Regions from separate parts of the Enterobacter sp. UPMP2060 genome, predicted to be linked through region 1. Evidence: predicted binding sites of a transcription regulator. Region 1 holds the regulator's gene; each other region holds the start of a gene.
The links. The regulator PhoB, encoded in region 1, activates phosphate uptake and scavenging genes when phosphate is short. The targets are predictions, from matches to a motif close to CTGTCATAAAACTGNCNNAT.

Region 1 (10,521 bases):
TGTATCTGGCTTTCCAGCGACTGCTTCAGCTGTTCGAGGCGACGAATAGCGTCGTCATCCAGCAGCGCGGCAAGGAACGCGTCCCGATCGGCAAAGCAGCTCGCTGCGAGCGCCGCGGTGAACTGCGTCTGCGACTGCTGCAGGCGCTCTTGCTCCAGCTTTTCCTGCTGCTGCTGCGCGCTGAGCTGGCTTTGTAGCGACACGCATTCATCGTGAACGTCGCGCCAGCCGTCAGGAATGGCCGGTTCGGCCTCTTCGCCGTTCGTTTCCGGAAGCGTGTCGAGCAGCGGCTTCAGCGCGTTTATGCGTTCCAGAAGCACGCCGTGCTGCGTTTGTTTCTCCTGCCACTGCGCGAATTCCGCTTCGCGGGCGTGCAGCCAGGCGGCTTCATTGCCGTCTTCAGGTACGTTAAGCGATAGCGAGAGCAGGGTGATTTCCAGCGCCTGGCGCGCGGCCGTCAGCTGCTGCTGATACTGTCGCTCCAGCACTTCCTGCTCGTTTAGCTGGTTTTGCAGGGTCAGGCGCTGGCTCAACTGATAAAGCTGGCGCTCGTACTGTTCCTGCTCGTTCATCCATGGCGTGATATCTTCCTGAATATTCAACGCGATGTTCAGGGAAGCGCAGACCTCCATCCACTCTTTAGTGAGCGCTTGCTCTTCCTGAGAGAGCGTCTGCGCTTCGTCTGACTCGCGCTGGATCTGCTGCGTCAGGGCATTAACCTGTCCCAGCACCAGCAGGCCTTCCTCTTTAAGCGCGGCGACCTCTTTTTCCAGGGTATCGCGGCGGCGCTGGTTATCCGTCAGCTCAAGCGACTGGTATTGCGCAACGGCGGGATGCTCGCTGGAGCCGCACAGCGGACAGGGTTTGCCTGCCTCAAGCCGGGAACGATAGTTTTCCAGGTCTTTAATCGTCGCTTCGCGTTCGCAGAGGGCTTTAAGATCCAGAAAGTGCTGGTGTTTCTCTTTGTACTGCTGGCGGCGCAGCGTCAGCGTTTCATTGAGTTTATTTTGATCGACCTGGGCCTTCTGCACGCTTTCACCGCTCTGGCGCAGGCGCTTTTGCAGCGGCTGATAGCGGGCATGCAGCGACGTTAGCCGCTGGCGCAGCGTGCGTGACCGGGACTGCTGCTCCATGGCCGCGCTGACCTCATCCGCCGTCAGCGTCAGCGCATTTTCCGGCATCTCAGCCAGCCTGTTGCGTAGTTCACCCATTCGCGCAGCTAGGGAGGCTAACTGCGTTTTGTCGCGGTTAAGCTGTGAGAACTGGGCACGCCAGCCGGCAATCTCCTGCCCCAGCAGGCGATAGCGCTCGTGCTCCACCAGCCACTGCGCCAGCGCCTTCAGTTCGGTCTGAAGCTGCTCATGATTACGCTGGGCGGTATGACGGATCCGCGCGCGCAGTGCGGTTTTGGCTTGTAAGCGAGTATTTACTTCAACAATTCGCTGCTGGGTTTGCGTCAGGCGCGCGGTTTGCTCCTGCTGGTGCGCCCAAAGCGGTCGAAGCTGGGCGGCGGGCAGGGCAAGCTGGAGCTTTGCCAGCTCTGGCGCAGCGTTCGTCAGCGCCTGTTGCGCCTGCTGCTGCATCGCGGCGACGCGCTGTTGCTCAAGCACGAGCTCATCATGGCGCGTAAGCCACTGAAAATCTTTCTGCTGGCTTTGCTGCTGAACCAGCAGGGTTTTCTCTTCATCAGTAAGCGCCTGCAAACTTTGCTGCAACTGCTGCTGTTGCTCTTCGCTCAACAGCACGACGCCCGCCGCCTGCGCCTCGCACTTTTCAAGCACGCTGCGGGCGGCTTTGTGTTTCTCAAACACCATGGCGGAAATCTGTCCGTAGATCTCGGTGCCGGTCAGCTCTTCCAGCAGCTCGGCGCGATCGCTCGGCCTGGCATTAAGGAAGGCGGCAAACTGCCCCTGTGAGAGCAGCATCGAGCGGGTGAAGCGGCCATAGTCCAGCCCGGTGAGCGCGGCGGTTTGCTCCAGCTTATCCGTCACTTTGTCGGCCAGGATTTTGCCATCTTCGCAGCGCGCCAGCTCCACGCGCGGCGCCTGCAGGTTGCCGTCCGGCTGGTTGCGCGCGCGGTTCTGGCTCCAGAATGCGCGATAGGCGGTGCCTTTTACCTCGAACTCCACTTCTGCCAGGCACTCGGCGGTGTCGCGCGTCATCAGGTCGTTTTGCGCCTGAGAGACCTTCTGCAGGCGCGGCGTTTCGTGATAAAGCGCCAGGCAGATGGCGTCGAGCAAGGTGGTTTTACCTGCCCCGGTCGCGCCGGTAATGGCAAACAGACCGTTGCTGGCAAACGGCTCCGCGGTAAAGTCAATTTTCCACTCGCCCTTGAGGGAGTTGAGATTTTTCAGGCGCAGGCTCAAAATTTTCATGCGTTTTCTTCCTCATCATTGAGCGCATGCAGGGTATGGCTGAACAGTTCGCTGAGTCTTGCGCGCTTCGCGTCGTCAATTTCCTCCTGCGAGAGCCTGCGTTCAAACACCTCTTCAACCCGAAGCTCACTGAGCGTTTCACGTTGAGCGCTTAACAGAATTTTCTCGCGCTGCTCGCGGCTGCGGCGTACCAGTAAGACTTCGACGGGTAAATCTTCCGTCAGCGCCTGAATTTTACGCTGCATATCGTGCAGGTAGTCGTCGGTGGTGATTTCGATATCCAGCCAGACGGGCGGGTTAAGCGCTGTTCCGCGCCACTGCTCAAGCTGGGCGGTAATGGCGGCAAGATCGCCCTTTAGCACCGCCAGCGGCTGGGTGACCGGGACCTCCAGCGTCTCGACGGCGTGAAGTTTTCCGTCGGAAAAGCTCACCAGATGGACGGATTTGGCCTTGCCCGTTTCGTCAAAGCTGAGCGAAATTGGCGAGCCGCAGTAGCGGATGTGCTCGCTGCCGCCGACGATCTGCGCCCGGTGAATATGTCCGAGCGCAATGTAGTCGGCTGGCGGGAAGTTCTGCGCCGGAAAGGCATCCAGCGTGCCGATATAGATGTCGCGTACGGCGTCACTTTTACTGGCCCCGACGGTGGTGAGATGCCCGGTCGCAATCACCGGAATCGGCTGGTCGCCGCGCAGGGCGCAGGCATCGGCGTGCTGCTGGTGATAATAGTCGGTGATGGCCTGCAGGAGATGCTGCTGTTTTTCCGCGCCCGACAGTCCCGCCTGACTTTGCACGATGTCCCGCGGACGCAAAAAGGGAATGGGGCACAGCACCGCCCCCGGCGTGCCGTCGCGTTTTTTCAGGATCTGCGGGGCGTGCCCGGCGCTGGCGACGACGGTGGTATTGAGAAATGCCAGGATGTCGCGGGATTCATTGAGCGTCGCGACGGAATCATGGTTACCGGCGACAATCACCAGATGACAGCCGGTTTGCTGCAAATTCACCACGAAGCGGTTGTACAGTTCACGCGCATAGCTGGGGGGCGAGCCGGTATCAAAGATGTCACCCGCCACAATAATCGCGTCCACCTCGTGCGTCCGGGCCGTTTCCAGCAGCCAGTTCAGGAAAGCTTCATGTTCAGCCGCACGGCTTTTGCTGTAAAAATTTTGACCCAGATGCCAGTCCGAGGTGTGAAGTATGCGCATAGCTGATCCGTGGCAAAAAAGAGAAAGCAGGATTATAAACGTTCAGAGACGGGAAAATAACCGCTGTAATAAAACAACGGTTTGCCCGTTATCGTGGTACTGTTTTTCATAAATCTGTCATAAATCTGACGCATAATGGCGCCGAATTACAAACTTGTAACTTAAATAAGATAAGACAGGGCAAAGTATGGCGAGACGTATTCTGGTCGTAGAAGATGAAGCTCCAATTCGTGAAATGGTGTGCTTCGTGCTCGAGCAAAACGGCTTCCAGCCGGTTGAAGCGGAAGATTATGACAGCGCAGTGAACCAGCTGAATGAACCCTGGCCCGATCTGATTCTGCTGGACTGGATGTTGCCCGGCGGCTCCGGACTGCAGTTTATCAAACACCTGAAGCGCGAGGCGCTGACCCGCGACATCCCGGTTGTGATGCTCACGGCGCGCGGAGAAGAAGAGGATCGCGTTCGCGGTCTGGAAACCGGCGCGGACGATTACATTACTAAACCGTTCTCCCCAAAAGAGCTGGTTGCCCGCATTAAAGCCGTGATGCGCCGTATTTCGCCGATGGCGGTGGAAGAGGTGATAGAGATGCAGGGGCTGAGCCTTGACCCCACCTCACACCGCGTCATGACCGGTGAAAATCCCCTCGACATGGGGCCTACCGAATTTAAACTCCTGCACTTCTTTATGACCCACCCGGAACGCGTTTACAGCCGCGAGCAGTTGCTGAATAACGTCTGGGGAACTAACGTGTATGTCGAAGACCGGACGGTTGACGTACATATTCGCCGCCTGCGAAAAGCACTGGAACTGAGCGGCCACGATCGCATGGTGCAGACGGTCCGCGGCACGGGTTATCGTTTTTCTACCCGTTTCTGAACAATGACAGGAGTGTGACGCGTGCTGGAACGTCTGTCATGGAAAAGGCTCGTCTTTGAACTGATCTTATGCTGTATTCCGGCCTTCCTTCTGGGGGCCTTTCTTGGACACCTGCCGTGGTTTCTGCTGGCGTCGGTCACCGGGCTGCTGATCTGGCATTTCTGGAACCTGCTGCGCCTCTCCTGGTGGCTGTGGGTTGACCGAAGTATGACGCCGCCGCCGGGAAGCGGCAGCTGGGAGCCGCTGCTGTACGGACTGCATCAGATGCAGATGCGTAATAAAAAGCGTCGCCGCGAGCTGGGAAGCCTGATTAAGCGTTTTCGCAGCGGTGCAGAGTCGCTGCCGGATGCCGTTATTCTGACGACCGAAGAAGGGACGATCTTCTGGTGTAACGGCCTTGCGCAACAGCTGCTGGGCCTGCGCTGGCCCGATGATAATGGTCAGAATATCCTCAACCTTCTGCGTTATCCCGAATTTACGCTGTATCTGAAAAAGCGTGATTTTACCCGCCCGCACAATCTGAAGCTCAATAATGGTCGCCATCTGGAAATCCGCGTGATGCCCTACAGCGATAAGCAGTGGCTGATGGTGGCGCGCGATGTCACCCAGATGCACCAGCTGGAAGGGGCGCGTCGCAACTTCTTCGCCAACGTCAGTCACGAACTGCGTACCCCGCTGACCGTGCTTCAGGGCTACCTGGAGATGATGCAGGAGCAAACGCTTGAAGGCGCGCCGCGTGAAAAAGCGCTGCACACCATGCGCGAGCAAACGCACCGGATGGAAGGGCTGGTGAAGCAGCTGCTGACGCTCTCGAAGATTGAAGCGGCGCCAACGCTCGCGCTAAATGAGACCATTGATGTCCCGATGATGCTGCGGGTCGTTGAGCGTGAAGCGCAGACGCTAAGCCACAAAAAGCATCACCTGACCTTTGAGGTCGACAATACGCTGAAGGTGCTGGGCAGCGAAGATGAACTGCGGAGCGCCATTTCCAACCTGGTGTATAACGCGGTGAATCATACGCCGGAGGGGACGAATATCGTGGTGCGCTGGCACCATGCCCCAACGGGGGCTGAGTTTAGCGTGGAAGACAACGGGCCGGGGATCGCGCCTGAGCATATTCCGCGTCTGACCGAGCGCTTTTACCGTGTGGATAAAGCGCGATCCCGGCAAACAGGCGGAAGCGGCCTGGGGCTGGCAATTGTGAAACACGCGGTGAATCACCATGAAAGCCGTCTCGATATTCATAGTACGCTGGGTAAAGGAACCCGCTTCAGTTTCGTTATTCCGGAACGATTAATTGCCAAAAAGATCGCCTGACGGCAGGCGTGTCATTTTACCTTTCCACGGGTCAGCGTCTGCTGGCCCGTTTGCTTTGCAGTCAAGCGAAACGCGGATGAATTTTATACGGCTGACTGTTTTTTGTTCGCATGATTAGCCATGGGTTTTTCTTATAAATAGCGTATTATTCTGACGTGTATTTTCATGCTGGCATATTGTTCTGGTTTTACGATCCCACCTTGCCTTTAAACGTTATAAGCGTTTAAATTGCGCCCCAGATACTGTCAGACCGACTGTATTTGCGTGGTAAATCGAAAAACTATTCTTCTCCACGCCAGGACGGGAGCATTTCCCGCTGAAATTGAGCAAATTTTCGGCTGTATCGTCCCGTCAGGGATATCGAAAATCTCAATGTTTTCAACACCACATCCACAGGCAGTAAGGTTTTATGACCCATCACTTAAAATCGCGTGACATCATCGCGCTGGGCTTTATGACATTTGCGCTGTTCGTTGGCGCAGGCAACATCATTTTCCCTCCAATGGTTGGCTTACAGGCGGGTGAACACGTCTGGACCGCCGCGTTTGGTTTCCTGATTACTGCCGTGGGTCTGCCGGTTCTGACCGTCGTCGCGCTGGCGAAAGTCGGCGGCGGTGTGGATAGCCTCAGCACCCCGATTGGCAAAGTGGCGGGCGTTCTGCTGGCAACCGTCTGCTATCTGGCCGTTGGCCCGCTGTTTGCGACCCCGCGTACGGCGACCGTGTCCTTCGAAGTGGGTATTGCTCCCCTGACCGGCGACGGTGCGATGCCGCTGTTTATCTACAGCCTGATCTACTTCGCAATCGTGATTCTGGTTTCCCTCTATCCGGGAAAACTGCTGGATACCGTGGGTAACTTCCTGGCTCCGCTGAAAATTGTGGCGCTGATTGTTCTGGCGGTTGCGGCCATCGTCTGGCCAGCGGGCCCGATTAGCGACGCGATGGACGCCTATAAAAATGCCGCGTTCTCTAACGGCTTTGTGAACGGCTACCTGACGATGGATACGCTGGGCGCGATGGTGTTTGGTATCGTTATCGTTAACGCCGCGCGTTCCCGCGGTGTGACCGAAGCGCGTCTGCTGACCCGCTATACCATCTGGGCTGGCCTGATGGCCGGCGTGGGGTTGACGCTGCTTTATCTGGCGCTGTTCCGTCTGGGCTCCGACAGCGCCATGCTGGTCGATCAGAACGCCAACGGTGCGGCTATCCTGCACGCCTACGTTCAGCACACCTTCGGCGGTGCGGGCAGTATGCTGCTGGCAGCGCTCATCTTCCTTGCCTGTCTGGTGACGGCGGTTGGCCTGACCTGCGCCTGCGCAGAGTTCTTTGCACAGTATCTGCCGCTCTCTTACCGCACCCTGGTGTTTATCCTCGGTATCTTCTCCATGGCGGTGTCCAACCTCGGTCTGAGCCACCTGATTCAGGTCTCTATTCCGGTGCTGACGGCGATTTACCCGCCGTGTATCGTGCTGGTGGTGCTGAGCTTTACTCGCCCGTGGTGGAACAACTCTTCACGAATTATTGCGCCAGCCATGTTTATCAGCCTGATTTTTGGTATCCTTGACGGGATTAAAGCATCAGCTTTCGCGCACATACTGCCGGCATGGACACAGCGTCTGCCGCTGTCCGAGCAGGGTCTGGCCTGGCTGATGCCTACCGTTGTTGCACTGATTCTGGCGATTATCTGGGACCGTGCTGCAGGGCGTCAGGTCGCATCGAACGCTCATTAATCAACGGCAACAAACTGTTTAACCACGGGGCTTAAGGCCCCGTGGTTTTTTGTTTTTTTCGTGTTGAATGGCAAGATTTAAATGGAAAGCACTAACAAACTTAAACGTGGATTGAGCACGCGCCACATCCGCTTTATGGCGCTGGGCTCTGCTATCGGCACCGGTCTTTTTTATGGCTCGGCAGATGCCATCAAAATGGCCGGTCCCAGCGTTCTGCTGGCGTACATCATCGGCGGCGTGGCGGCGTATATCATCATGCGCGCCCTCGGCGAAATGTCGGTTCACAACCCGTCCGCCAGCTCCTTCTCCCGATACGCGCAGGAAAACCTCGGCCCGCTGGCCGGGTTTATCACCGGCTGGACCTACTGCTTTGAAATCCTGATTGTGGCGATTGCCGACGTGACGGCGTTTGGCATCTATATGGGCGTCTGGTTCCCGGCGGTGCCGCACTGGATTTGGGTGCTGAGCGTGGTGCTGATCATTTGCGCCGTCAACCTGATGAGCGTGAAGGTGTTCGGCGAGCTGGAGTTCTGGTTCTCCTTCTTCAAGGTCGCCACCATCATCATCATGATCGTGGCCGGTTTCGGCATCATCATCTGGGGGATCGGCAACGGCGGGCAGCCGACTGGTATTCACAACCTCTGGAGTAACGGTGGCTTCTTCAGTAACGGCTGGCTCGGGATGGTTATGTCGCTGCAGATGGTGATGTTCGCCTACGGCGGCATCGAGATTATCGGTATCACCGCCGGGGAAGCGAAAGATCCGGAGAAATCCATTCCGCGCGCCATCAACTCGGTGCCGATGCGTATTCTGGTGTTCTACGTGGGTACGCTGTTCGTGATTATGTCCATCTACCCGTGGAATCAGGTCGGCACCAACGGTAGCCCGTTTGTTCTGACCTTCCAGCATATGGGAATTGCCTTTGCGGCCAGCATTCTGAACTTTGTGGTGCTCACCGCGTCGCTCTCCGCGATTAACAGTGACGTCTTTGGCGTGGGCCGTATGCTGCACGGCATGGCGGAGCAGGGCAATGCGCCGAAGGTGTTCGCCAAAACCTCACGCCGCGGCACGCCGTGGGTAACCGTTGTGGTGATGACCGTAGCGCTGCTGTTCTCGGTTTACCTGAACTACATCATGCCGGAGAACGTCTTCCTGGTGATCGCATCGCTGGCGACCTTCGCGACGGTGTGGGTGTGGATTATGATCCTGCTGTCGCAGATTGCGTTCCGCCGTCGTCTGTCGCCGGATGAGGCGAAAGCGCTGAAGTTCAAAGTACCGGGCGGCGTTGCGACGACCGTCGTCGGGCTGATCTTCCTGGTGTTTATCATTGCCCTGATTGGCTACCATCCGGATACCCGCATTTCCCTGTACGTGGGCTGCGCGTGGATCGTCCTGCTGCTGGTGGGGTGGGTGTTTAAATGCCGCCGTGACCGTCAGCTGGCGGAAGCGCAGTAATATCCTTTTCCCCTCTCCCCTTGGGAGAGGGAATTTTGCCTCATCCTCCTTTCTCCTCCCCCAATAATCCCGAACGTGATGAGCTATCCTTAACCACCCTGTGGCAAGGTGACGTCAATTTCATCAGAGGGGATTCGTGATGTTAAACGCCTGGCACCTTCCGGTTGCCCCATTTGTTAAGCAAAACAAAGACAACCTTGTGATTACGCTCTGGCTGGCGGGGGAAAATCAGCCTGAACGCGTGACGCTCCGCGCCGAAATAGATAACGAAGAGACCGGCCTGAAAATGCACAAGCTGCGCAGCCAGCCGCAGCCGGGGATCACGGCGTGGCGGGCGAATATCGACCTGAATAGCGGGCAGCCGCGCCGCCGTTACAGCTTTAAGCTTTTGTGGAATAACCGCCAGCTGTGGTTTACCCCGCAGGGGTTTAGCCGTTTCCCGCCCGCACGGCTGGAGCAGTTTGCGGTCGATTACCCGGATAACGGCCCGCAGTGGGTTAACGATCAGGTGTTTTACCAGATTTTCCCGGACCGTTTTGCGCGCAGCGAAAAACGCACCGCCGACCAGGATAAGATCTATCACCACCATGCGGCGGGCCACGACATTATCCTGAAAGCGTGGGACGAGCCGTTAACCGCGCAGGCGGGTGGATCCACTTTTTACGGCGGCGATCTCGACGGCATCAGCGAAAAGCTGCCGTACCTGAAAAAGCTCGGCGTGACGGCGCTGTATCTCAACCCGGTGTTTAAAGCCCCGAGCGTGCATAAATACGATACCGAAGATTATCGCCACGTTGACGCGCAGTTTGGCGGTGACGAGGCGCTGCTGCGCCTGCGCAAGAACACCCAAAACGAAGGCATGCGCCTGATTCTGGACGGCGTGTTCAACCACAGCGGAGATTCCCACGCCTGGTTTGACCGCCATAATCAGTCGATGGGCGGGGCATGTCATAACCCGGACTCGCCGCAGCGCGACTGGTACAGCTTTAACGAGGAGGGCCGCGCGCTGGACTGGCTGGGTTACGCCAGCCTGCCGAAGCTGGATTTCCAGTCGCCAACGCTCGTGAATGAAATCTACGGCGGCGAAGACAGCATCGTCCGTCACTGGCTGAAGGCGCCGTGGAATATGGACGGCTGGCGCCTGGACGTGGTGCATATGCTCGGTGAAGCCGGCGGAGCGCGGAATAACCTTCAGCACGTCGCCGGGATTACGCGCTCGGCGAAAGCGGCCCAGCCGGAGGCGTTCGTTTTTGGCGAACACTTTGGCGACGCGCGCCAGTGGCTGCAGAACGATGCGGAAGATGCGGCGATGAACTATCGCGGCTTTACCTTCCCGCTGTGGGGATTCCTCGCTAACACCGACATCTCCTACGATCCGAATCATATCGACGCTGAAACCTGCATGGCGTGGATGGAGAACTATCGCGCCGGTCTGTCCCATCAGCAGCAGCTGCGGATGTTCAACCAGCTCGATAGTCACGATACCGCCCGCTTTAAATCCCTGCTCGGCAAGGATGTGGCGCGTCTGCCGCTGGCGGTGATCTGGCTCTTCACCTGGCCGGGCGT
Region 2 (10,521 bases), on a different contig from region 1:
GACGCTTTGGTCACTTCCACCTGTTCATAACCCATCGCCTCGAGAAGTTGACCAATCAGATGCTCAAACTTGTAGGGATTCATTGTGCTTATTTGTTCGTGAAGCTGCTCTTTTTGCTGCTGGTTGTAACGCTTCACTGCGTCCAGAAGTTCTTTTCGTGGGTCGGCTTTGCGGGCCGGTAAGGCATTCGCTAACCATGCGCGGCCCTTATCGGTGATGTAGTAGCTCATCCCTTCCCGGGCGACCTTATCGCGATCGATCAGGTTATAGAGGCGCGAGTAGAGCGTGCTTTTGATGGAGCTGGTAGAAGCGAATTTTGAATGCTGGTGTAAAAAAGCCTGCCATTCCGGGAGTAGATCAGCACGACGGGACATTTCACGTCCAGCCAGCAGTTCAAGAAGATGCAGTAACCCTTCTTTATCGTCCAGCGTGCGTAACGTGGCATCTTCATTATTCAGAAATTGCTGCCCGCCCTCGGTGGGTACCCAGGTATCTTTCGGCGTCGTTTCCATCAGTTCGAAGACTGAAGAGTTTAGAAACAAATAGCTACCGTAACTATGGCGCGGATTGAGGATGTGATTATCCTGATTCCAGATCCGCAGCGCGATCTCAGCGTCTTCACCTTTGAGGCGTTCGTTGATCCACATATCAGGTTCGGACCAGTCAACCGGGTTTTGCGGCGTGCCGGTTTGTTCCTGAATTGCAGTGATCATGTTACGTACAGAATTCACTGAATAGCCGGAGACGGCTTTCATCATTGCCTGAACCTGCGCATAGGTTGGAAAAAGTGGCGTAATAACTTTGTAATTTTTCACGTTGTTCCCTTAACGATTGCTTTGGCTTTAGCTTGCCACGTCAGGGAATAAATACACATAGCTAAGTCACTTATTTTGTAAGGTAATAATGTTCTTGTAGGTTTTCTATATAGGCAAAACACTATCTGCCACCAATCGCCACAGCACCCATCCGCCAAACCCCATCAGCACCACCCCCGCCGTGCGCTCAATCCACCACAGCGAACGGCTGAGCTTCTGTTGTACCGCCGATAGCCCCATCAGCGACACCAGCGCCAGATCCCACACCAGCACCACCACCACCATCCAGACGCCGCAGATCGATTGCTGAAGCAGCGTGACGTCCGACCCCAGTAACGCCGTCATCAGCGCCAGATAGAACAGCGCGTTCTTCGGGTTTAACAGCGCCGAACCGAGCCCCAGCAGGATCTGCTTGCGCAGCGAAGGGAAGCGCTGGTGGGTTTCGTTCAGCGTCAGCGCCTGCTGGCGGCTGCGAATCAGATGCAATCCGATCCACAGCAGGTACAGCGCCCCACAAAGCTCGATAAGCGTAAACAGCCACGTAAACTGGCGCAGCGCGCTCCAGCCGATAATCACCAGAAGAATATAGAGCGCGTTACCCGCGGCAATGCCGAGGCACAGTCCGGCGCTGCCGCGCAGCCGGTAACGCGCGGCGTAGCCCACCAGCAGGAAGAAATCCGGGCCCGGGCTTAGCAGGGCGACAAAGTGCGCCAGCGCCAGGGCGAGAAAAGCGGAAGGGAAGAACAGTTCCATAGCGACCTCAGTTAACAATCTGCGGTCAGAGTACGGCGCTGCAGAGCCTATTTATTGTCTGATATTGATCGGCCGGTGGCGTACTGGCGCGGCGTGGCGGCGGTATAGCTGACGAAGGTCTTATGAAAATGGCTCTGGTCGGCAAAGCCGCTCTGGTAGCCGACGTCGGCAATATCGTCCCCGGCACGCAGCCGCACCTTGGCGTACTCCACGCGGGAGATGTTGAGAAAACTGCCCGGCGTCAGGCCGGTGTCCTGCCTGAAGGTGCGGATCAGCGTCTCCTTGCGCAGCGAGAAGCGTTGGGCAAGCTCGTCGAGGGAAGGCGGGCAGGTGAGATCGGAAAGAAACGCCTGCTGAATCTGCTGGCTGGTTCCGCGAAGCGCGTCAGCGTTATCCGCGGCGCGGGGAAGGGAAGAAAGCAGCGTCTCAAGGGACGCCGGAGACAGGGTCTCGACAACGTCCAGGTAATGGGCAAAGAGGGTTGGGCTACGAATCACCTGTAGCGCCAGCGGAAGCTCGGTGTCGATGTAGAGCATATGGTAGCTGCGCGGTTGCCCGGCGACGGGGTTACAGCTGTGCGGCGCACCGGCCGGGATCGTGATGAGGTCCCCGGGATGAAGGATGTACTCTCTGTCATGACACACGCAGCGGGTCTGGCCCTCCACAATCGCGCCGATGGAGAGCTGAGGGTGACTGTGGCGTTTGTACGCCTGCGTACTCTGCCAGGTGCTGCGCAGCTCAAGGCCTGAGGCGCGGTGAAAAGTCTGGCGGATATGTCGGGTATCGGTCATGGTCGCTCCTTCTGGAGGTTTTTTATACCACGTCAGCGAACCGTCCGGCAGCGCTTCATTAAGAACCTTCCGGATATACCCAACTTTACGTCCACAGCCAGTCATGTTGACTACCCTTAATACCCTAAGCGGTAAAACAAGGAGATTCGACATGGCTTATCAGACAGTAAATCCTGCCACTAACCAGCTCATCAAAGAATACCCCTCACATACCGACGCGGATATCGAAGCGGCGCTCAGCGCGGCCGATGCGCTTTATCATTCGGACTGGGCGAAAGGCGACATCAGCCAGCGCCTGCCGGTGCTTTATAAGCTTGCCGATCTGATCGACGAGCGCGTGGAGGATCTTGCGAAAATCGCCAGCCAGGAGATGGGTAAGCTCATCGAACAGAGCCGCGGCGAGGTGAAGCTGTGCGCGCACATCGCCCGCTACTACGCCGACAACGCGCAGCGGTTCCTTGCCCCGGTGAAGTACGACTCTGAGCTCGGGGAAGCGTGGGTGGAGCATCACCCCATCGGCGTGCTGATGGCCGTTGAGCCGTGGAACTTCCCGTATTACCAGCTGATGCGCGTCCTGGCGCCGAACCTGGCGGCGGGTAACCCCGTCATCGCCAAGCATGCCAGCATCGTGCCGCACTGCGCCGAGACCTTTGCCCATCTGGTGCGCGAGGCGGGGGCACCGGAAGGGGCATGGACCAACTTGTTTATTTCGTCCGAGCAGGTGGCGAACATCATTGCCGACGATCGCGTGCAGGGCGCCGCATTAACCGGCTCCGAAAAGGCGGGCAGCGTGGTGGCGGCGCAGGCGGCGAAGCACATCAAGAAATCTACGCTGGAGCTGGGCGGTAATGACGTGTTCGTGGTCCTGGATGACGCAGACCTTGAGAAGGCCGTGAAAATTGGCGTTAACGCGCGGCTCAACAACGCCGGGCAGGTCTGTACCGCGGCGAAGCGCTTTATCCTGCATGAAAAGATTGCAGAGGCCTTCCTGAGCAAATTCACCGAGGCGTTTAAGCAGGTGAAGATTGGCGATCCGCTGGACGAAAGCACCACGCTGGGGCCGCTGTCGTCTAAAGATGCGCTCGAAACGCTGACCAGACAGGTTAACGAGGCGGTGAAAAACGGCGCCACGCTGCACTACGGCGGCAAACCGGCGCAGCGCGACGGGAGTTTCTTCGAACCGACGATCCTGACGAATATTTCCCGCGATAACCCGGCGTATTTCGAAGAGTTTTTCGGCCCGGTGGCGCAGATGTACGTGGTGAAAAACGACGACGAGGCGGTCGCGCTGGCGAACGACTCCCACTACGGCCTGGGCGGGGCGGTATTCAGCCAGAATATCGAGCGCGCGAAGAAAATGGCGTCGCGGATTGAGACCGGGATGGTGTACATCAACTGGCTCACCGATACCGCGCCAGAGCTGCCGTTCGGCGGCGTGAAGCGCTCCGGCTACGGGCGCGAGCTGTCGGATATGGGGATCAAAGAGTTTGTGAACCAGAAGCTGGTGGTGGTGCATAAGTAAGAGGTCATAAAAAAACCTGCCAGCCGGCAGGTTTTTTTAAAGGGATTATTGCACTTCGATCTTGTCCCAGCCGCTTTTGAACATGCAGCTGTCAACTAACGTATCCCGGCGATATTCATTCGCGTCTTCAACCGTGTAGCTCGTGGAAATATCCTTTTTCTTGTTCTTTTTGTCCGTTTTTTCCGAGCTGGATCCGGTTACGACGTTATCCGGGGGCAGATCGATCAGCGCCTGCGCTTCGCATTCCGTGAGCTTTTTATTCATTTCCGCATCGCTGACGCCCGGTTTCACCCATTTGTACTGGACGCAGCCGGCGAGCATCAGCGTGAGGCTCAGAACGCAAAGCGCGGTCATGCGGTGTTTCATCAGAAGGTGACTCCACCGCCTACATATGCGCCGTCAATCAGCGTGTGGCCAGGACGACCGTCTTTGCCGTCCACGCTCACGTGGCGGTAGCCCACTTTCAGGGTCACTGGCGTAATTGGCGTCCAGCTTACGCCGCCGTTGGCTTCGACGTAGTTTTTCACGCTGTTGTTCAGGCCTTCTGGTGCGACATAGCCTTCACCGTACACGTGGATGCTGTCGGTCAGGGCAACGTTTACGCCGCCGCCAATCGGGAACGCCACGCCGTTATCGCCTTTTTTCGGGCCGAGGTAGATGGCTTTTGCGCCCGCGTTCAGCATCACCGGGCCAAGACCCAGGTTGTAGCCTGCGCCCACGCCGCCGGTCTGGGTACCGTCGTCGGTGTTTTTGAGCCAGTTACTTTCCAGATAAACACCGGATGAGGATTTCCCCATTTCCAGATTGAGGTTGGTAAAGTTTTTACCCTGCTCAACGGTGCCGCCCATCGCCAGTGCGGAACCCGATACGGCAGCCAGAGCAGAAAGAAGAAGGATATTCAGTTTTCTCATGTTTTTTGCCTCGTCATTAAATTCATCTGGGCGCACCTTAACAAGCGATGTTAATGACTGCAAATGTGATATAAATCGCGGTTTTATACTGATATTGTTAACTTTTTTATTGAAGTTGTTGCAATGATGTTTGATTGTCGGGGTGTCAACAGGGGATGTTTTTAGCGTTTAGGAACCGTTTAGTTTTTTGACTAAACATAAACTGAACGAGGCGGGGATAGTGATTTGAGATGAATTAATTGGGTTTCTAATAATTTCCAAAAATGTTTCGCCTGTCACACAAAACAACAAAGCCTTACATTTCGAGCGATGAATATACGTTCAATCGCGCAGGTCGGTTTCCTTTTCATGTCATTTTTCTGACACGTTTATTCTTTACGTTGTTGGCTTCACTAACTGGATGCTAACAATATGAAAAGAAAAATTATTCCTTTGCTAATCGGCTGTGCGCTCTCTTTCTCTGGCCTGGCGGCGCAGCCTACTGCTGAGCGCTATGTCGTCAGCTTCCCTGAAGGCTCCCACGTGAGCTACAGCGGCGCGTTTGCCAGCGCCTTTCCGAACGGACTCCCCGTGGGCATTGGCTCCGGCCTGCTGTTTACGGGCAAGCAGGGCGACGCCCTGACCTTTGCGACCGTGACCGATCGCGGTCCAAACGCCGATGCGCCAAAAATGGGTAAAAACGAAGCCAAAATATTTGTCACGCCAGATTTTGCGCCGCTGCTGATGACCATCCGCGTTCAGAACGGCAAAGCAGAGGCAACGGATGCCCGCCCGCTGCATGATGATAAAGGCGAGATTAACGGTCTGCCGCTGCAAAGCGGCGTGATTGGCTCCACCAATGAAGTGGCGTTCAGCGACACCCTCAAGATCCTGAAGGGCGACAACCGCGGGCTGGACACGGAAGGCATCACCCCGGACGGCAAAGGCGGCTACTGGCTGTGCGACGAATATGGCCCGTTCCTGATTAACGTCGACAGCAAAGGGAAGATCCTGGCGATCCACGGGCCGCAGGCCGCGGAAGGGGAGAAATCCATCGCGGGCGGCCTGCCAAACATTATCAAATGGCGCCAGGCGAACCGGGGCTTTGAAGGCCTGACCCGGATGCCGGACGGGCGGATTATCGCCGCCGTGCAAAGCACGCTGGATATTGACGGCAAGAGCAAAAAGCAGGCGCTGTTTACGCGTCTGGTGAGCTTCGACCCGGCGACCGGGAAAACGGCGATGTACGGTTACCCTATCGACAGCGCGGCCTACAGCAAAAACAGCGACGCCAAAATCGGCGACATCGTGGCGCTCGATAACCAGCACATCCTGCTGATTGAGCAGGGAAGCGATAAAAACGACGGGATGCGTAACCTGATTTACAAGGTGGATCTCAGCAAGGCGAGCGACCTTTCCGCCTTCGACAAGCCGGGCGAGTACCCGGAGTTTGATGATGAGAAAACCCTGGCGCAGCGCGGCATTACCCTTGCGGCTAAAACGCAGGTCGTCGATCTCCGCGCACTGGGCTGGCAGCAGGAGAAGGCCGAAGGGCTGGCGCTGATCGACAGCAAAACGCTTGCGGTAGCGAACGATAACGACTTTGGCGTAAAGGTGGCGATGCAAAACCCGGTCGAGGGCAAGAAGCTCAAGGATTATCGGGTGAACGCGGAAGGCAAGCTGACGCTGGATGATAAGCCGGTGGAAACCACGCTCAGCGTGAAGCCGCTGAAGAAGCCGGAGTCGGACAGCGAGCTGTGGATTGTGACGCTGCCGGAGGCGGTGAAATAAGTATCCCCACAAAATAATGCCTGCACAGACGCCCCCTCTCCCTTGAGGGAGAGGGCTGGGGTGAGGGGGAACATACGGCTCTAGTGGTCATTCCGTTCACTTCATGTTCCTTGCTACTCTGTAACGGCATGACCGGTGAACGTGCCAGGGTGGCTCAATCGCCACCACCCTGGCGACCCGGGCTCCCGGCGGTAAATCGCCGCTTCGCGGTGCCCTCAGCTTATTCCTTCAGGCTATCGGGTCGGGCATGAGCCTGCATCCCTGCAGGCCACGCCCTCTCGGCGCATCCCTGCGCCTCGCCCCGGCCTTACGGAAACGCTTCGGCGATTTACAGCCGGACCAGGGCGTCGCTGTAAGTCATTAATTAACCTGAAGCAACGTTCATCGCTTCAGGTTAATAAATTACTGGGCAGAGGGGATGCATGGCTGTTATTTCTTCAGACCCGCAAACGCCGCCCGAATCTCTTCTTCTGGGAGTTGGATACCGATAAACACCATCACGCTGTGCGGTGCTTCCTCGCCCCAGGGGCGATCCCAGTCTGCGCTGTACAGGCGCTGCACGCCCTGGAACAGCAGGCGGTTCGGCTCGCCGTCAATCCACAGCATCCCTTTGTAGCGCAGCAGCTTGTCGGCAAACGACAGCAGCAGGTTTTCCATCACGCGCGAAACCTCGCCGATGTCCACCGGGTAGTCCAGCTCCACCACTATCGACGCCACGTCGTTTTGCCTGTCTCCCATAAAGTGGAAGCGCGGTTTTGCGGTGACGTTCTCCTCCAGCATAAAGCCGTTGGTGTTGAACAGCTGAGACAGATCGATGTCGCCATGCGTCACCGTGTAAACCGGCGCGCGGGAGTTAATGCGCGTCAGGCGCTCGCGCAGTTTTTCGCTTTCGCCCGCCACGTCGGTTTTGGTCAGCAGGATGCGGTCGGCGTAGCCCACCTGAGACTGGGCGATGGTGAACTGGTTCATCTGCTCGTCGGCGTGAACCGCGTCGACCAGGGCAATCACGCCGTCCAGCAGGTAGCGCTGGCAGAGGATTTCGTGAGAGAAAAAGGTCTGAATAATCGGGCCGGGGTCGGCCATGCCGGTGCACTCGATCACCAGGCGGTCAAAGTCGATCTCGCCGCGATCGCGGCTGTCGAGTAGATCCAGCAGGGCGTCTTCTAATTCGTTAGAGCGGGTGCAGCAGATGCAGCCGTTGGTCAGGGTTTTGATCTGGGTGGCGCGATCGCCGATCAATTGATCGTCAACGGAGACCTCGCCGAATTCGTTTTCGATGACGGCGATTTTGAAGCCGTGCTGTTCGTTCAGGATGTGGCGCAGCAGGGTGGTTTTACCGGCGCCGAGGAAACCGGTCAGCAGGGTAACGGCAATCGGGGTCATGGTCTCTCCTTTAGCAGCAGCGAACGCCGCCTTCTCCACTTCCGCCGTAGCGCGCTTCCTGACGCTCGCGGAAGAATTCGGTGTAGGTCATGTACGGCTTATCCGGATGGTTGGTCTTCATATGCTCAACGTAGTTGTCGTAGTCCGGAATGCCAATCAGCATTTTCGCCGCCTGACCGAGGTATTTTTTTGCTTCGCCTAAGTTACCAAACATTGTGGGTTCCAGACAGAAAAAGCCCGGCGATGTGAGTCCGCTGGGCTTATGTTCCCCTCACCCCAGCCCTCTCCTAAAGGGAGAGGGGGAGGATTGCGGATTAATGGTGTGAAGAGGTCTTCACGCCGCCTTCCGGCACCGGCACGTACGGGGTTTCTTTATCCGTACGGCCGTCGGCGTTGCGCACTTTCAGCCAGGTTTTGATGCCGTAGAAGATGATGCTGTACACCACCACCAGGAACAGAATGCTCAGACCCGCGTTGGTGTAGTTGTTCACCACGATATGGTTCATGTTGGCAATCTGCTGTGCGGTCAGGTCCGCGCCGCCTGCGGCAATCTTCTCTTTGTACTGGTTAGCCATGAAGAAGAAGCCTTCCAGCTGCGGGTTGGCGCTGAACAGCTTCAGGCCAAGCGCCCAGGTGGTGCAGAGCAGCAGCCATAGCGCAGGAACAACGGTTACCCAGATGTATTTGGTGCGCTTCATCTTCACGAGGACCACGGTACCCAGCACCAGAGCAACGGCTGCGAGCATCTGGTTAGAGATACCGAACAGCGGCCACAGGCTCTTCACGCCGCCGAGCGGGTCGACAACGCCCTGATACAGCAGGTAGCCCCACAGGCCGACGCAGCCCGCAGTACCCAGAATACCCGCCACCAGAGAGTCGGTTTTCTTCAGGAACGGCACGAAGTTACCGAGCAGGTCCTGCAGCATGAAGCGGCCCGCACGGGTACCGGCGTCCAGCGCGGTCAGGATGAACAGCGCTTCGAACAGAATACCGAAGTGGTACCAGAAGCCCATGTCCGCCCACGGCAGCACCTTGTGGAACACGTGTGCGATACCGACGGCCAGCGTCGGCGCGCCACCGGCGCGGTTCAGTACGGACGGTTCGCCGATGTCCTTCGCGGTTTGCATGATCTGCTCAGGCGAAATCACGAAGCCCCAGGAGCTGACGGTCGCCGCCGCGTGTGCGCTCGCGTCCTTCAGCTGCGCCATAATCAGCGCCGCGTTGTCACCGCCCATCTCGTGCAGGTTTGGCATGGTGATGCCGAGGCCCGCAGGCGGGGTGTTCATCGCGAAGTAGAGACCCGGTTCGATGATAGACGCGGCAACCAGCGCCATGATCGCCACGAAGGACTCCATCAGCATCGCGCCGTAGCCGATCAGACGCGCGTCTTTCTCGTTCGCCAGCAGCTTAGGCGTGGTGCCGGACGCAATCAGGGCGTGGAAGCCGGAGACCGCACCGCAGGCGATGGTGATGAACAGGAACGGGAACAGGGCGCCTTTCCACAGCGGGCCGGTACCGTCGATGTACTGCGTGACCGCAGGCATTTTCAGGTCCGGGTTAATCACCAGGATACCGATCGCCAGACCAACGATAACGCCGATTTTCAGGAAGGTGGCCAGGTAGTCACGCGGGGCCAGAATCAGCCAGACCGGCAGCAGCGCGGAGATAAACGCATAGCCAATCAGCGCGAAGGTAATGGTAGTGTCCTTGAAGGTCAGCGCCGGGCCCCAGTAAGGGTCGTGCGCAATCACGCCGCCGAAGTAGATGGAGGCTACCAGCAGCACGATACCAATCACCGACACTTCACCTACGCGTCCCGGTCTCAGGAAGCGCATGTAGATCCCCATGAACAGCGCAATTGGCACGGTTGAGCAGACGGTGAAGACGCCCCACGGACTTTCGGCCAGCGCTTTCACCACGATCAGGGCCAGCACCGCGAGGATGATGATCATAATCAGGAAGCAGCCGAACAGAGCGATCGTCCCCGGCACGCGGCCCATCTCTTCTTTGACCATCTCACCCAGAGAGGCGCCGTTACGGCGAGAAGAGATAAACAGCACCATAAAGTCCTGCACCGCACCCGCCAGCACCACGCCGGCGAGCAGCCACAGGGTACCCGGCAGGTAACCCATCTGCGCGGCCAGCACCGGGCCCACCAACGGGCCTGCGCCCGCGATAGCGGCAAAGTGGTGACCAAACAGCACGTAGCGGTTGGTTGGCACGTAGTTCAGGCCGTCATTGTTAATGACCGCCGGGGTGGCGCGCGTCGGGTCTAGCTTCATGACCTTCTGCGCGATGTACAAGCTGTAGTAGCGATAAGCAACAAGATAGACGGAAACGGACGCAACCACGATCCACAGGGCGCTTACGTGTTCGCCCCGGCGTAATGCGACAACCGCCAGACAAAAAGCGCCGAGGATCCCGAGTAAGGCCCAGGGCACGTGCTTCAGTAGTTTTTTAGTATCCATAGTAAGACCTGGTTTTTTATGTAAAGAAAAAAGGGTCAGGGTTCGTTGTGAGGAGGTATTGATTAATGCTGGAGCGATCGTGCCAGATCCTCGCGCGTGTAAAGGACG
Region 3 (10,521 bases), on a different contig from region 1:
ACCGGATTTGGCCTGCTGGCGCAGACCCGCATCGCGACACACGATCTGGAAAACTTACAGCGTTCGCTGGTGCTGTCACATGCGGCGGGCGTGGGTCAGCCGCTGGATGATGAGATTGTCCGTCTGATGATGGTGCTCAAAATCAATAGCCTGGCCCGCGGCTTCTCCGGCATTCGCCTGAGCGTGATTCAGGCGCTGATGGCGCTGGTCAATGCGGAAGTCTATCCGTGGATCCCGGCGAAAGGTTCCGTTGGCGCATCCGGCGATCTTGCGCCGCTGGCGCACATGTCGCTGCTGCTGCTGGGCGAAGGCAAAGCGCGCTGGCAGGGCGAGTGGCTTCCTGCGAAAGAGGCGCTGAAAAAAGCCGGGCTAAACCCGATCACCCTGGCGGCGAAAGAGGGGCTGGCGCTGCTGAACGGCACGCAGGCATCGACCGCTTTCGCGCTGCGCGGCCTCTTTGAAGCGGAAGATCTGTTTGCCTCGGCGGTGGTGTGCGGTGCGCTGACCACCGAAGCCGTGCTGGGCTCGCGTCGTCCGTTCGATGCCCGCATCCACGAGGTGCGCGGTCAGCGCGGGCAGATTGATGCCGCCGCGATGTACCGTCACGTGCTTACCGACACCAGCGAGATCGCGGATTCACACCACAACTGTGAAAAGGTGCAGGATCCGTATTCCCTGCGCTGCCAGCCGCAGGTGATGGGCGCGTGCCTGACGCAGCTGCGCCAGGCGGCAGAAGTGCTGCTGGTGGAGGCCAACGCGGTGTCCGATAACCCGCTGGTGTTCGCCCAGGAAAACGAGGTGGTTTCCGGGGGCAACTTCCACGCCGAGCCGGTGGCAATGGCGGCGGATAATATCGCCCTGGCGATTGCCGAAGTCGGCGCGTTGTCCGAGCGCCGCATCGCGCTGATGATGGATAAACATATGTCCCAGCTGCCGCCGTTCCTGGTGCGTAACGGCGGGGTCAACTCGGGCTTTATGATTGCCCAGGTGACCGCGGCGGCGCTGGCGAGCGAGAACAAAGCCCTGTCGCACCCGCACAGCGTGGACAGCCTGCCAACGTCAGCGAACCAGGAAGATCACGTTTCGATGGCGCCGGCTGCCGGGCGTCGCCTCTGGGAAATGGCCTCCAACACCCGCGGCGTGCTGGCGGTGGAATGGCTGGCGGCATGTCAGGGTGTCGATCTGCGTGAAGGGCTAAAATCCAGCCCGCTGCTGGAGCAGGCGCGTCATGCGCTGCGCGAGCACGTATCGCACTACGATGACGACCGCTTCTTTGCGCCGGATATTGATAAGGCGATGCAGCTTCTGGAAGAGGGAAGCCTTGTAGGACTGCTACCTTCAGTGCTGTGATTTTTGCCCTAACCCTCTCCCACAGGGAGAGGGAATTGTCCGGTTTTCTCCCTCTCCCTGTGGGAGAGGGCCGGGGTGAGGGCATCAGCCCGCACTATTATGAATACATCGCCGTAATCGACGCGCTCCCCAGCGAATGGAAATGCACGTTAAACCCTACCATCGCGCCGCTCGCCCCTTCATCGACCTCAATCTTCTCCACATCCAGCGCGTGCACCGTGAAGATATAGCGGTGGGTTTCCCCTTTTGGCGGCGCCGCGCCGCCGTAGCCCGCTTTACCAAAGTCAGTGCGCGTCTGAATGGCGCCTTCAGGCAGGGCAACCAGGTCTGAACCGGAACCCTGCGGCAGGACGCGCGTGTCGGCAGGCAGGTTCGCCACAATCCAGTGCCACCAGCCGGAGCCGGTCGGCGCATCCGGGTCGTAGCAGGTCACGACAAAGCTTTTGGTTCCGGCCGGAACCTCGTCCCACGCCAGGTGCGGGGAGATATTGTCTCCCTGATACCCCATGCCGTTGAATACGTGGCGTTCCGGCAGTTTTTCACCGTCGCGCAGATCTTTACTGATGATTTTCATACGGTTTACCCTCGTTGATCGCTCGTTCAGCAAGTGTAATGCATAGGGTTACATCGTGAAATGCGCGGGAATGTTAACGGCTGTTACAACCGCGTCGGTTAATTTACGCAGCTGCTCCGGCGTAATGCTGTACGGCGGCATCAGGTAGATAAGCTTGCCGAAAGGCCGCACCCAGACGCCCTGCTCAACGAAGAAGCGCTGCAGCGCCGCCATATTCACCGGATGGGTGGTTTCAATCACGCCGATGGCGCCCAGCACGCGCACGTCTGCCACAAAATTCGCGCCCGAGGCGGCATTCAGTTCATCTTTCAGCTGCGCCTCAATCGCCGCAACCTGCGTCTGCCACTCGCCGCTCTCCAGAATGGCAAGGCTTTCGCTTGCGACGGCGCAGGCCAGCGGGTTGCCCATAAACGTCGGGCCGTGCATAAAGCAGCCCGCCTCGCCGTCGCTGATGGTGTCGGCCACCTGGCGGGTCGTGAGCGTGGCGGAGAGCGTCATGGTGCCGCCGGTCAGCGCTTTACCCAGACACAGAATATCCGGCGCAATGCCCGCATGCTCGCAGGCAAACAGCCTGCCGGTGCGGCCAAAGCCGGTGGCGATCTCATCGGCAATCAGCAGAATGCCCTCGCGGTCGCACATCCTGCGAATGCGCCTCAGCCATTCCGGGTGGTACATCCGCATTCCGCCTGCGCCCTGCACAATCGGCTCCAGGATCACTGCGGCGATTTCATGGCGATGCGCCGCCATCAGCCGCGCGAAACCGACCATGTCCATCTCGTTCCACTCGCCGTCGAAGCGGCTCTGCGGGGCAGGGGCGAACAGGTTTTCCGGCAGATAGCCCTTCCACAGGCTGTGCATGGAGTTGTCCGGATCGCACACCGACATCGCCCCGAAGGTATCCCCGTGATAGCCGTTGCGGAAGGTGAGGAACCGCTGGCGCATTTCGCCCTTCGCGTGCCAGTACTGCAGCGCCATTTTCATCGCCACTTCCACCGCCACGGAGCCGGAATCGGCCAGGAACACGCACTCCAGCGATTCAGGCGTCATCGCCACCAGGCGACGGCATAAATCCACGGCGGGCTGATGGGTGATCCCGCCAAACATCACGTGCGACATCTGGTCAATCTGGGCCTTCATCGCCGCATTAAGGCGCGGGTGGTTGTACCCGTGAATGGCCGCCCACCACGAAGACATCCCGTCAACGAGCCGCTCGCCGCTGGCGAGGTGCAGCTCGCAGCCGTGGGCCGAGGCCACCGGATAGACGGGAAGAGGGCGGGTAGTGGAGGTGTAAGGGTGCCAGATATGCTGCTTGTCGAAGGCGAGATCGTCCTGGGTCATAATCGACTTGTAAACCATTTTGAAAAGTTTTAGGTTTACGAGTATAAACCGAACCGAAAATTAACAAAACCCTTTGGAGAAGCCCGATGGCTCACCACGCACGCTGGACGATGTCGCAAGTCACTGAATTATTCAACAAACCTTTCCTTGAGCTGATGTTCGAAGCCCAACAGGTGCATCGTCAGCACTTCGATCCGCGCCATGTTCAGGTCAGCACGCTGCTGTCGATCAAAACCGGTGCCTGTCCTGAAGACTGCAAATATTGCCCGCAGAGCGCGCGCTACAAAACCGGCCTGGAGTCCGAACGGCTGATGGAGGTGGAGCAGGTGCTCGACTCCGCTCGCAAGGCGAAAAACGCCGGTTCAACCCGCTTCTGCATGGGCGCAGCGTGGAAGAACCCGCACGACCGCGACATGCCGTATCTGGAACAGATGGTGAAGGGCGTGAAGGAGATGGGCCTCGAAGCCTGTATGACGCTCGGCACGCTGAACGAGGAGCAGGCGCAGCGCCTCTCTGCGGCGGGGCTGGACTACTACAACCATAACCTCGACACCTCGCCGGAGTTTTACGGCAACATCATCACCACGCGGACCTATCAGGAGCGTCTGGACACGCTGGATAAAGTGCGTGACGCGGGGATCAAGGTCTGCTCGGGCGGTATTGTGGGCTTAGGCGAAACGGTGAAAGACCGCGCGGGCCTGCTGCTGCAGCTGGCGAACCTGCCGACCCCGCCGGAAAGCGTGCCGATCAACATGCTGGTGAAGGTTAAGGGAACGCCGCTGGCGGATAACGACGACGTGGATGCGTTTGATTTTATTCGCACCATCGCGGTGGCGCGCATCATGATGCCGACCTCTTTCGTGCGCCTCTCTGCCGGTCGCGAGCAGATGAACGAGCAGACCCAGGCGATGTGCTTTATGGCCGGAGCCAACTCCATCTTCTACGGCTGCAAGCTGCTGACCACGCCGAACCCGGAAGAGGACAAAGACGTTCAGCTGTTCCGCAAGCTGGGGCTTAACCCGCATCAGACCGAAGTGCTGACGGGCGATAACGAGCAACAGCAGCAGCTGGAGCAGCAGATTTTCAACGCCGACACCGACCAGTTCTACAACGCGGCAGCCGTATGACCTGGCAGGCACGAATAAATACCGCGCTGGACGAACGCCGGGCGGCAGAGGCGTTTCGCGTTCGCAGGGTGGTGGAAAACGGCGCGGGCCGTTTTCTTACCCGCGAGGGGCGGCAGTTTTGTAATTTCTCCAGCAACGACTATCTCGGGCTGAGCCAGCATCCGGCCATCATCCGCGTCTGGCAGCAGGGTGCGGAGCGGTTTGGCGTGGGCAGCGGCGGCTCGGGACACGTCAGCGGCTACACCACCGCGCATCAGGCACTGGAAGAGGCGCTTGCCGACTGGCTCGGCTACCCGCGCGCGCTGCTGTTCATCTCCGGCTTTGCCGCCAACCAGGCGGTCATTACCGCCCTGATGGGAAAAGAGGACCGTATTGTCGCCGACCGCCTGAGCCACGCCTCGCTGCTGGAGGCTGCAAGTTTAAGCCCGGCGCAGCTGCGCCGCTTTGCCCATAACGATGCGGGGCAGCTCGCCGGGCTGCTGGATAAACCCTGCGACGGACAACAGCTGGCGGTTACGGAAGGGGTGTTCAGCATGGACGGCGACAGCGCGCCGCTTGCCGCGCTGCATGAGGCCGCAAAGCGGCAAAACGCCTGGCTGCTGGTCGACGATGCCCACGGCATTGGCGTAATGGGCGACGAAGGTCGCGGCAGCGCATACCAGCAAAACGTGAAGCCGGAGCTGCTGATCGTCACCTTCGGCAAGGGCTTTGGCGTCAGCGGCGCCGCCGTGCTGTGCAGCGATTCGGTCGCCGACTATCTGCTGCAGTTTGCCCGACACCTGATCTACAGCACCAGCATGCCCCCGGCGCAGGCCGTGGCGCTGTCTGCGTCGCTGGCGGTGATCCGCAGCGCAGAAGGGGATGAACGTCGTCAGCGGCTGGCAGAGCATATCTCCCGCTTCCGCAAGGGGTTAGCGGCGCTGCCCTTCCACAGCCCCGATTCGCAGAGCGCCATCCAGCCGGTGATTGTCGGCGAAAACGGCCGCGCGCTGGCGCTGGCACAGGCGCTGCGCGAGCGCGGGATGTGGGTGACCGCTATCCGCCCGCCAACGGTCCCGCCGGGTACCGCGCGGCTGCGCTTAACCCTGACGGCGGCGCATGAGGCACGGGATATCCAGACGCTGCTGGAGGCGCTCCATGACGCCGGTGAATAAGCAGGCCGTCGCGGCAGCATTTGGCCGGGCCGCGCAGAGCTATTCGCAGCACGATGAGCTGCAGCGTCAGAGCGCGCAGGGGCTTCTGGTCGCGCTTGGCGAGAACCGTTTTCCGCAGGTGCTGGACGCCGGCTGTGGTCCAGGCAGCAACAGCCGCTACTGGCGCGGGGCGGGAAGCCAGGTCACGGCTATCGACCTCTCAGAGCAGATGCTCGATGAGGCGCGTCAGCGGCAGGCAGCGGATCGCTATCTGCTGGCCGATATCGAGGCGATCCCGCTGGCGGATGCGCAGTTCGATCTGGTCTGGAGTCATCTGGCGGTCCAGTGGTGCAGCAGCCTGCCGCAGGCCTTGCGCGAGCTTTATCGCGTGGCGCGACCGGGCGGGAAGGTGGCTTTTACCACCCTGCTGGAAAGTTCGCTGCCGGAGCTGAATCAGGCGTGGAAAGCGGTGGATGAGCAGCCGCACGCTAACCGATTTTTATCGCATGAGCAGGTGACGCAGGCGCTGGCAGGCTGGCGCTATCGCAGCACGGTGCAGACCATCACCCTCAATTTTAGCGATGCGTTGAGCGCCATGCGATCGCTGAAGGGCATCGGGGCCACGCACCTGCACGCCGGGCGGGAGAAAAAACCGCTGACCCGGGGACAGCTGCAGCGTCTGGAGCTGGCCTGGCCGCAGCAGCGGGGACATTTCCCGCTCTCTTATCAACTTTTTCATGGGATTATCGAACGTGAGTGAACGTTATTTTGTCACCGGAACGGATACGGAAGTGGGTAAAACGGTGGCCAGCTCGGCGCTGCTGCAGGCGGCGCGAAAGCTTGGGAAAAACACCGCCGGGTATAAGCCGGTTGCTTCCGGCAGCGAGATGACGGCGGAAGGGTTACGCAATACCGACGCGCTGGCGCTCCAGCGTAACAGCACGCGTGAGCTTGCCTATTCAGCGGTGAACCCGTACACCTTTGCCGAGCCGACCTCGCCGCACATCATCAGCGCTGACGAAGGTCGTCCGATTGATTTCACCGTGCTGTCAGCCGGGTTACGGACGCTGGAAAGCCAGGCCGACTGGGTGCTGGTGGAAGGTGCAGGCGGCTGGTTTACGCCGCTTTCGGACACGCAGACGTTTGCTGACTGGGTGCAGGCCGAGCAGCTTCCCGTAATTCTGGTCGTCGGCGTCAGGCTGGGCTGCATCAATCACGCCATGTTGACCGCGCAGGCCGTACAGCAGGCCGGGCTGAAGCTGGCGGGCTGGATAGCCAACGACGTGGTTGCGCCGGGTAAACGACACCAGGAGTATCTGGCGACGCTCAGGCGCGTACTTCCCGCCCCGTGCCTCGGGGAAATTCCCTGGCTTGCTGAGGGTGCGGAAAATGCCGACACCGGGCGTTATCTCGATCTCAGCGTCTTGCTTCCCGCGACATCCAGTGCGCGATAAGCTCGTCATCCAGTTCGTTAACGTGGCCCTGCGCCACGTTACGCCCGCGATAGAGCATGCAGAAACGGTCCGCAACCCGGCGGATAAACGACAGCTGCTGCTCCGCTAATAGCACCGTCATACCTAACTCCCGGTTTAAGCGCGCCAGCAGCTGCCCCAGCTTCTGGGCGAAGCTGTGCCCTGCGCCGTGCAGGGGCTCATCGAGGATCAGCAGGTGCGGACGGTTCACCAGCGCATTAGCCAGCGCCAGCTGGTACTGGTCGTCCGGAGAGAGCGTGTTCGCACGGGCCTGTCGCAATGCGTAGAGCGCCGGAAACAGGTCGTAAACGTCACTTTTCGCTTCCGGGTTGGGTTTCCCCATCGCCCGCATGGCGATATGCAGATTTTCCTCAATCGTTAACTGGGAGAAGATCCGCCTGTCCTGAGGGACATAGCCTATCCCCGGTCCTGAGCGCTGTTCTGGCGGCAGGTTAAGCAAGTCGCGCGGCGGCGCGCCCGCCTCGTGCCAGATGATGCTGCCGCTTTCAACGGGCACTCTCCCGGCGATGCAATTCATGAGGGTGGTTTTCCCCATCCCCGGCAGGCCAACGACGCCTGTACACATCCCTTGCGGAAAATCCAAATTCACGTTCCATAGCGTATGTTGGCTTCCGTAAAACTGATTCACAGCACGCAGACTCAACATCTTTTTCTCCTTAAAAATGTGTGTAGGTGAGGCTCGTGTTTGAATCTGCAAAACCCCTGCCAGAAACCGAAAAGTGTTCAAAAAAACGGCTTTTTTAGGAATGAATCACCAGAAAGCGATTTATAAAAAACCGGATTGCACAGCGACGGTGCTGGAGGTGGTGAGTTGTGGTGCAGAACCCAAAATGATGAAAATGTGAGCAAGATCCCATCGACTGGTTATGAATGACGCAACTGTTAATCATCAAAAAATAGCTATAAAAATTTTTTACTACCGTCTCGTGGGAAAAACCGGGAATTTGCCGAGCGCCAGTCTGTATGGGCTGGAAGCAGTTATCCACTATTCCTGTGGATAACCATGTGCATTAGAGTTAGAAAACACGCGATAAGCGAGAGAAGACGCGGCTTACGCCCAAATTGGCGCGAAACGCGGCTTTAGAAAATATCGTTTATTATTTAATTGCTTAGATAAAAGCAATTCCCGTCATGAAAGTGTCACCCGTTGCCACAAAACTATCATTACCTGGCTTGACAAATGTTAAAAAAGAAAAAGTTCTGGGGATAACCTGACCTGACTGGTGTTTTATATTGTCACAGTCCAAATTTTGGCCGCTATCGCGCTAATCATTCAGGCGCTATGCTAAATATCCTGACATGCTACTGGTTTTTCATCCAGTGTTTTTTACTGGCATTCCTGGCAACAACGAGTAAAATTACTCACCTGCCGCTTATAACGTCATCAGGTCGTCGCCCATGAGTAAACCGTTCAAATTGAATTCTGCTTTCCGTCCATCTGGCGATCAGCCTGAGGCGATCCGTCGTCTGGAAGAGGGGCTGGAAGACGGGCTGGCGCACCAGACGCTGCTGGGGGTAACCGGCTCGGGTAAAACCTTCACCATCGCCAACGTGATTGCGGATCTCCAGCGTCCAACGATGGTGCTGGCACCCAACAAAACCCTGGCCGCACAGCTTTACGGCGAGATGAAAGAGTTCTTCCCGGAAAACGCGGTGGAGTATTTCGTCTCCTACTACGATTACTACCAGCCAGAAGCCTACGTGCCGAGCTCTGACACCTTCATCGAGAAGGATGCCTCGGTGAACGAACACATCGAGCAGATGCGTCTGTCGGCCACGAAGGCGCTTCTGGAGCGTCGCGATGTGGTCGTCGTCGCGTCGGTGTCCGCGATCTACGGTCTGGGCGATCCGGATCTCTATCTCAAGATGATGCTGCACCTGACGCAGGGGATGATTATCGACCAGCGCGCCATCGTCCGCCGTCTGGCAGAGCTGCAGTACGCCCGTAACGATCAGGCGTTCCAGCGCGGCACCTTCCGCGTACGCGGCGAGGTGATCGACATCTTCCCGGCAGAATCGGACGATATGGCGCTGCGCGTCGAGCTGTTTGACGAAGAGGTTGAACGCCTGTCGCTCTTCGACCCGCTGACCGGACACGTTGAGTCAGTGATCCAGCGCTTCACCATCTACCCGAAAACGCACTACGTGACGCCGCGCGAGCGTATCGTGCAGGCGATGGAAGAGATCAAAGTGGAGCTGGCCGAGCGCCGTAAGGTGCTGCTGGCGAACAATAAGCTGCTGGAAGAGCAGCGCCTCAGCCAGCGCACCCAGTTCGACCTTGAGATGATGAACGAGCTCGGCTACTGCTCCGGCATTGAAAACTACTCGCGCTTCCTCTCCGGGCGCGGGCCGGGCGAGCCGCCGCCGACGCTGTTTGATTACCTGCCGGCAGACGGTTTGCTGGTGATCGACGAATCCCACGTCACGATCCCGCAGATCGGCGGGATGTACCGCGGTGACAGGGCGCGTAAAGAGACGCTGGTGGAGTACGGCTTCCGTCTGCCGTCGGCGCTGGATAACCGTCCGATGAAGTTTGAAGAGTTTGAGGCACTAGCGCCGCAAACCATTTACGTCTCGGCCACGCCGGGCAACTACGAGCTGGAGAAATCCGGTGAAGACGTTGTCGATCAGGTTGTGCGTCCGACCGGGTTGCTGGACCCGATTATCGAGGTGCGTCCGGTGGCCACGCAGGTGGACGACCTGCTCTCTGAGATCCGCGCCCGTTCCGCCATCAACGAGCGCGTGCTGGTGACCACGCTCACCAAGCGTATGGCGGAAGACCTCACCGAGTATCTCGAAGAGCACGGCGAGAAGGTGCGCTATCTGCATTCGGATATCGACACCGTGGAGCGCATGGAGATTATCCGCGACCTGCGTCTGGGCGAGTTTGACGTGCTGGTGGGGATCAACCTGCTGCGAGAAGGTCTGGACATGCCGGAAGTCTCGCTGGTGGCAATTCTGGATGCGGACAAAGAGGGCTTCCTGCGTTCTGAACGCTCCCTGATCCAGACCATCGGCCGTGCGGCGCGTAACGTCAACGGTAAAGCGATTCTGTATGGTGACAAAATCACCCCTTCGATGGCGAAAGCGATTGGCGAAACGGAGAGCCGCCGCGAGAAACAGCAGCGTTACAACGAAGAGCACGGCATTACCCCGCAGGGGCTGAACAAGAAGGTCGTGGATATTCTGGCGCTGGGTCAGAACATCGCCAAAACCAAAGCGAAAGGCCGCGGCAAGGCGCGTTCAGTGGTGGAAGAGGATACCGTCGTGCTGACGCCGAAAGCGCTGCAGCAGAAAATCCACGAGCTGGAAGGGCAGATGATGCAGCACGCGCAGAATCTGGAGTTCGAAGAGGCGGCGCAGATCCGCGACCAGCTTCATCAGCTGCGGGATCTTTTCATCGCGGCATCGTGAGTAAAGCGTTGTTTTCTCCCTCTCCCGGTGGGAGAGGGATCCCCAGTAATTTTTGAACAGAAGCAATAATGTTATTTCAACGCGATTGAAGG

Region 2: a site for PhoB is predicted at 5,139-5,158, ahead of ACWKXN_RS12105 (esterase-like activity of phytase family protein). Genes of this name have one in related genera too.
Region 3: a site for PhoB is predicted at 8,163-8,182, ahead of uvrB (excinuclease ABC subunit UvrB). Genes of this name have one in related genera too.

Annotation. Positions count from the first base shown of each region.
Region 1 covers NZ_JBSKJQ010000005.1:166,226-176,746, reverse strand. Annotated here, with positions in the region: gene sbcC (exonuclease subunit SbcC) at 1-2,375, opposite strand, end outside; gene sbcD (exonuclease subunit SbcD) at 2,372-3,577, opposite strand; gene phoB (phosphate response regulator transcription factor PhoB) at 3,765-4,454, shown strand; gene phoR (phosphate regulon sensor histidine kinase PhoR) at 4,476-5,771, shown strand; gene brnQ (branched-chain amino acid transporter carrier protein BrnQ) at 6,181-7,500, shown strand; gene proY (proline-specific permease ProY) at 7,582-8,955, shown strand; gene malZ (maltodextrin glucosidase) at 9,095-10,521, shown strand, end outside.
Region 2 covers NZ_JBSKJQ010000004.1:273,481-284,001, reverse strand. Annotated here, with positions in the region: gene ACWKXN_RS12135 (restriction endonuclease) at 1-815, opposite strand, end outside; gene ACWKXN_RS12130 (LysE family translocator) at 921-1,568, opposite strand; gene ACWKXN_RS12125 (AraC family transcriptional regulator) at 1,616-2,359, opposite strand; gene ACWKXN_RS12120 (NAD-dependent succinate-semialdehyde dehydrogenase) at 2,511-3,881, shown strand; gene ACWKXN_RS12115 (hypothetical protein) at 3,927-4,247, opposite strand; gene ACWKXN_RS12110 (YfaZ family outer membrane protein) at 4,247-4,792, opposite strand; gene ACWKXN_RS12105 (esterase-like activity of phytase family protein) at 5,204-6,562, shown strand; gene yjiA (GTPase) at 6,992-7,945, opposite strand; gene ACWKXN_RS12095 (YbdD/YjiX family protein) at 7,956-8,159, opposite strand; gene ACWKXN_RS12090 (carbon starvation CstA family protein) at 8,260-10,413, opposite strand.
Region 3 covers NZ_JBSKJQ010000001.1:201,021-211,541, forward strand. Annotated here, with positions in the region: gene hutH (histidine ammonia-lyase) at 1-1,350, shown strand, start outside; gene ACWKXN_RS01040 (kinase inhibitor) at 1,448-1,924, opposite strand; gene bioA (adenosylmethionine--8-amino-7-oxononanoate transaminase) at 1,973-3,262, opposite strand; gene bioB (biotin synthase BioB) at 3,349-4,389, shown strand; gene bioF (8-amino-7-oxononanoate synthase) at 4,386-5,543, shown strand; gene bioC (malonyl-ACP O-methyltransferase BioC) at 5,527-6,282, shown strand; gene bioD (dethiobiotin synthase) at 6,275-6,976, shown strand; gene ACWKXN_RS01070 (ABC transporter ATP-binding protein) at 6,939-7,661, opposite strand; gene uvrB (excinuclease ABC subunit UvrB) at 8,414-10,429, shown strand.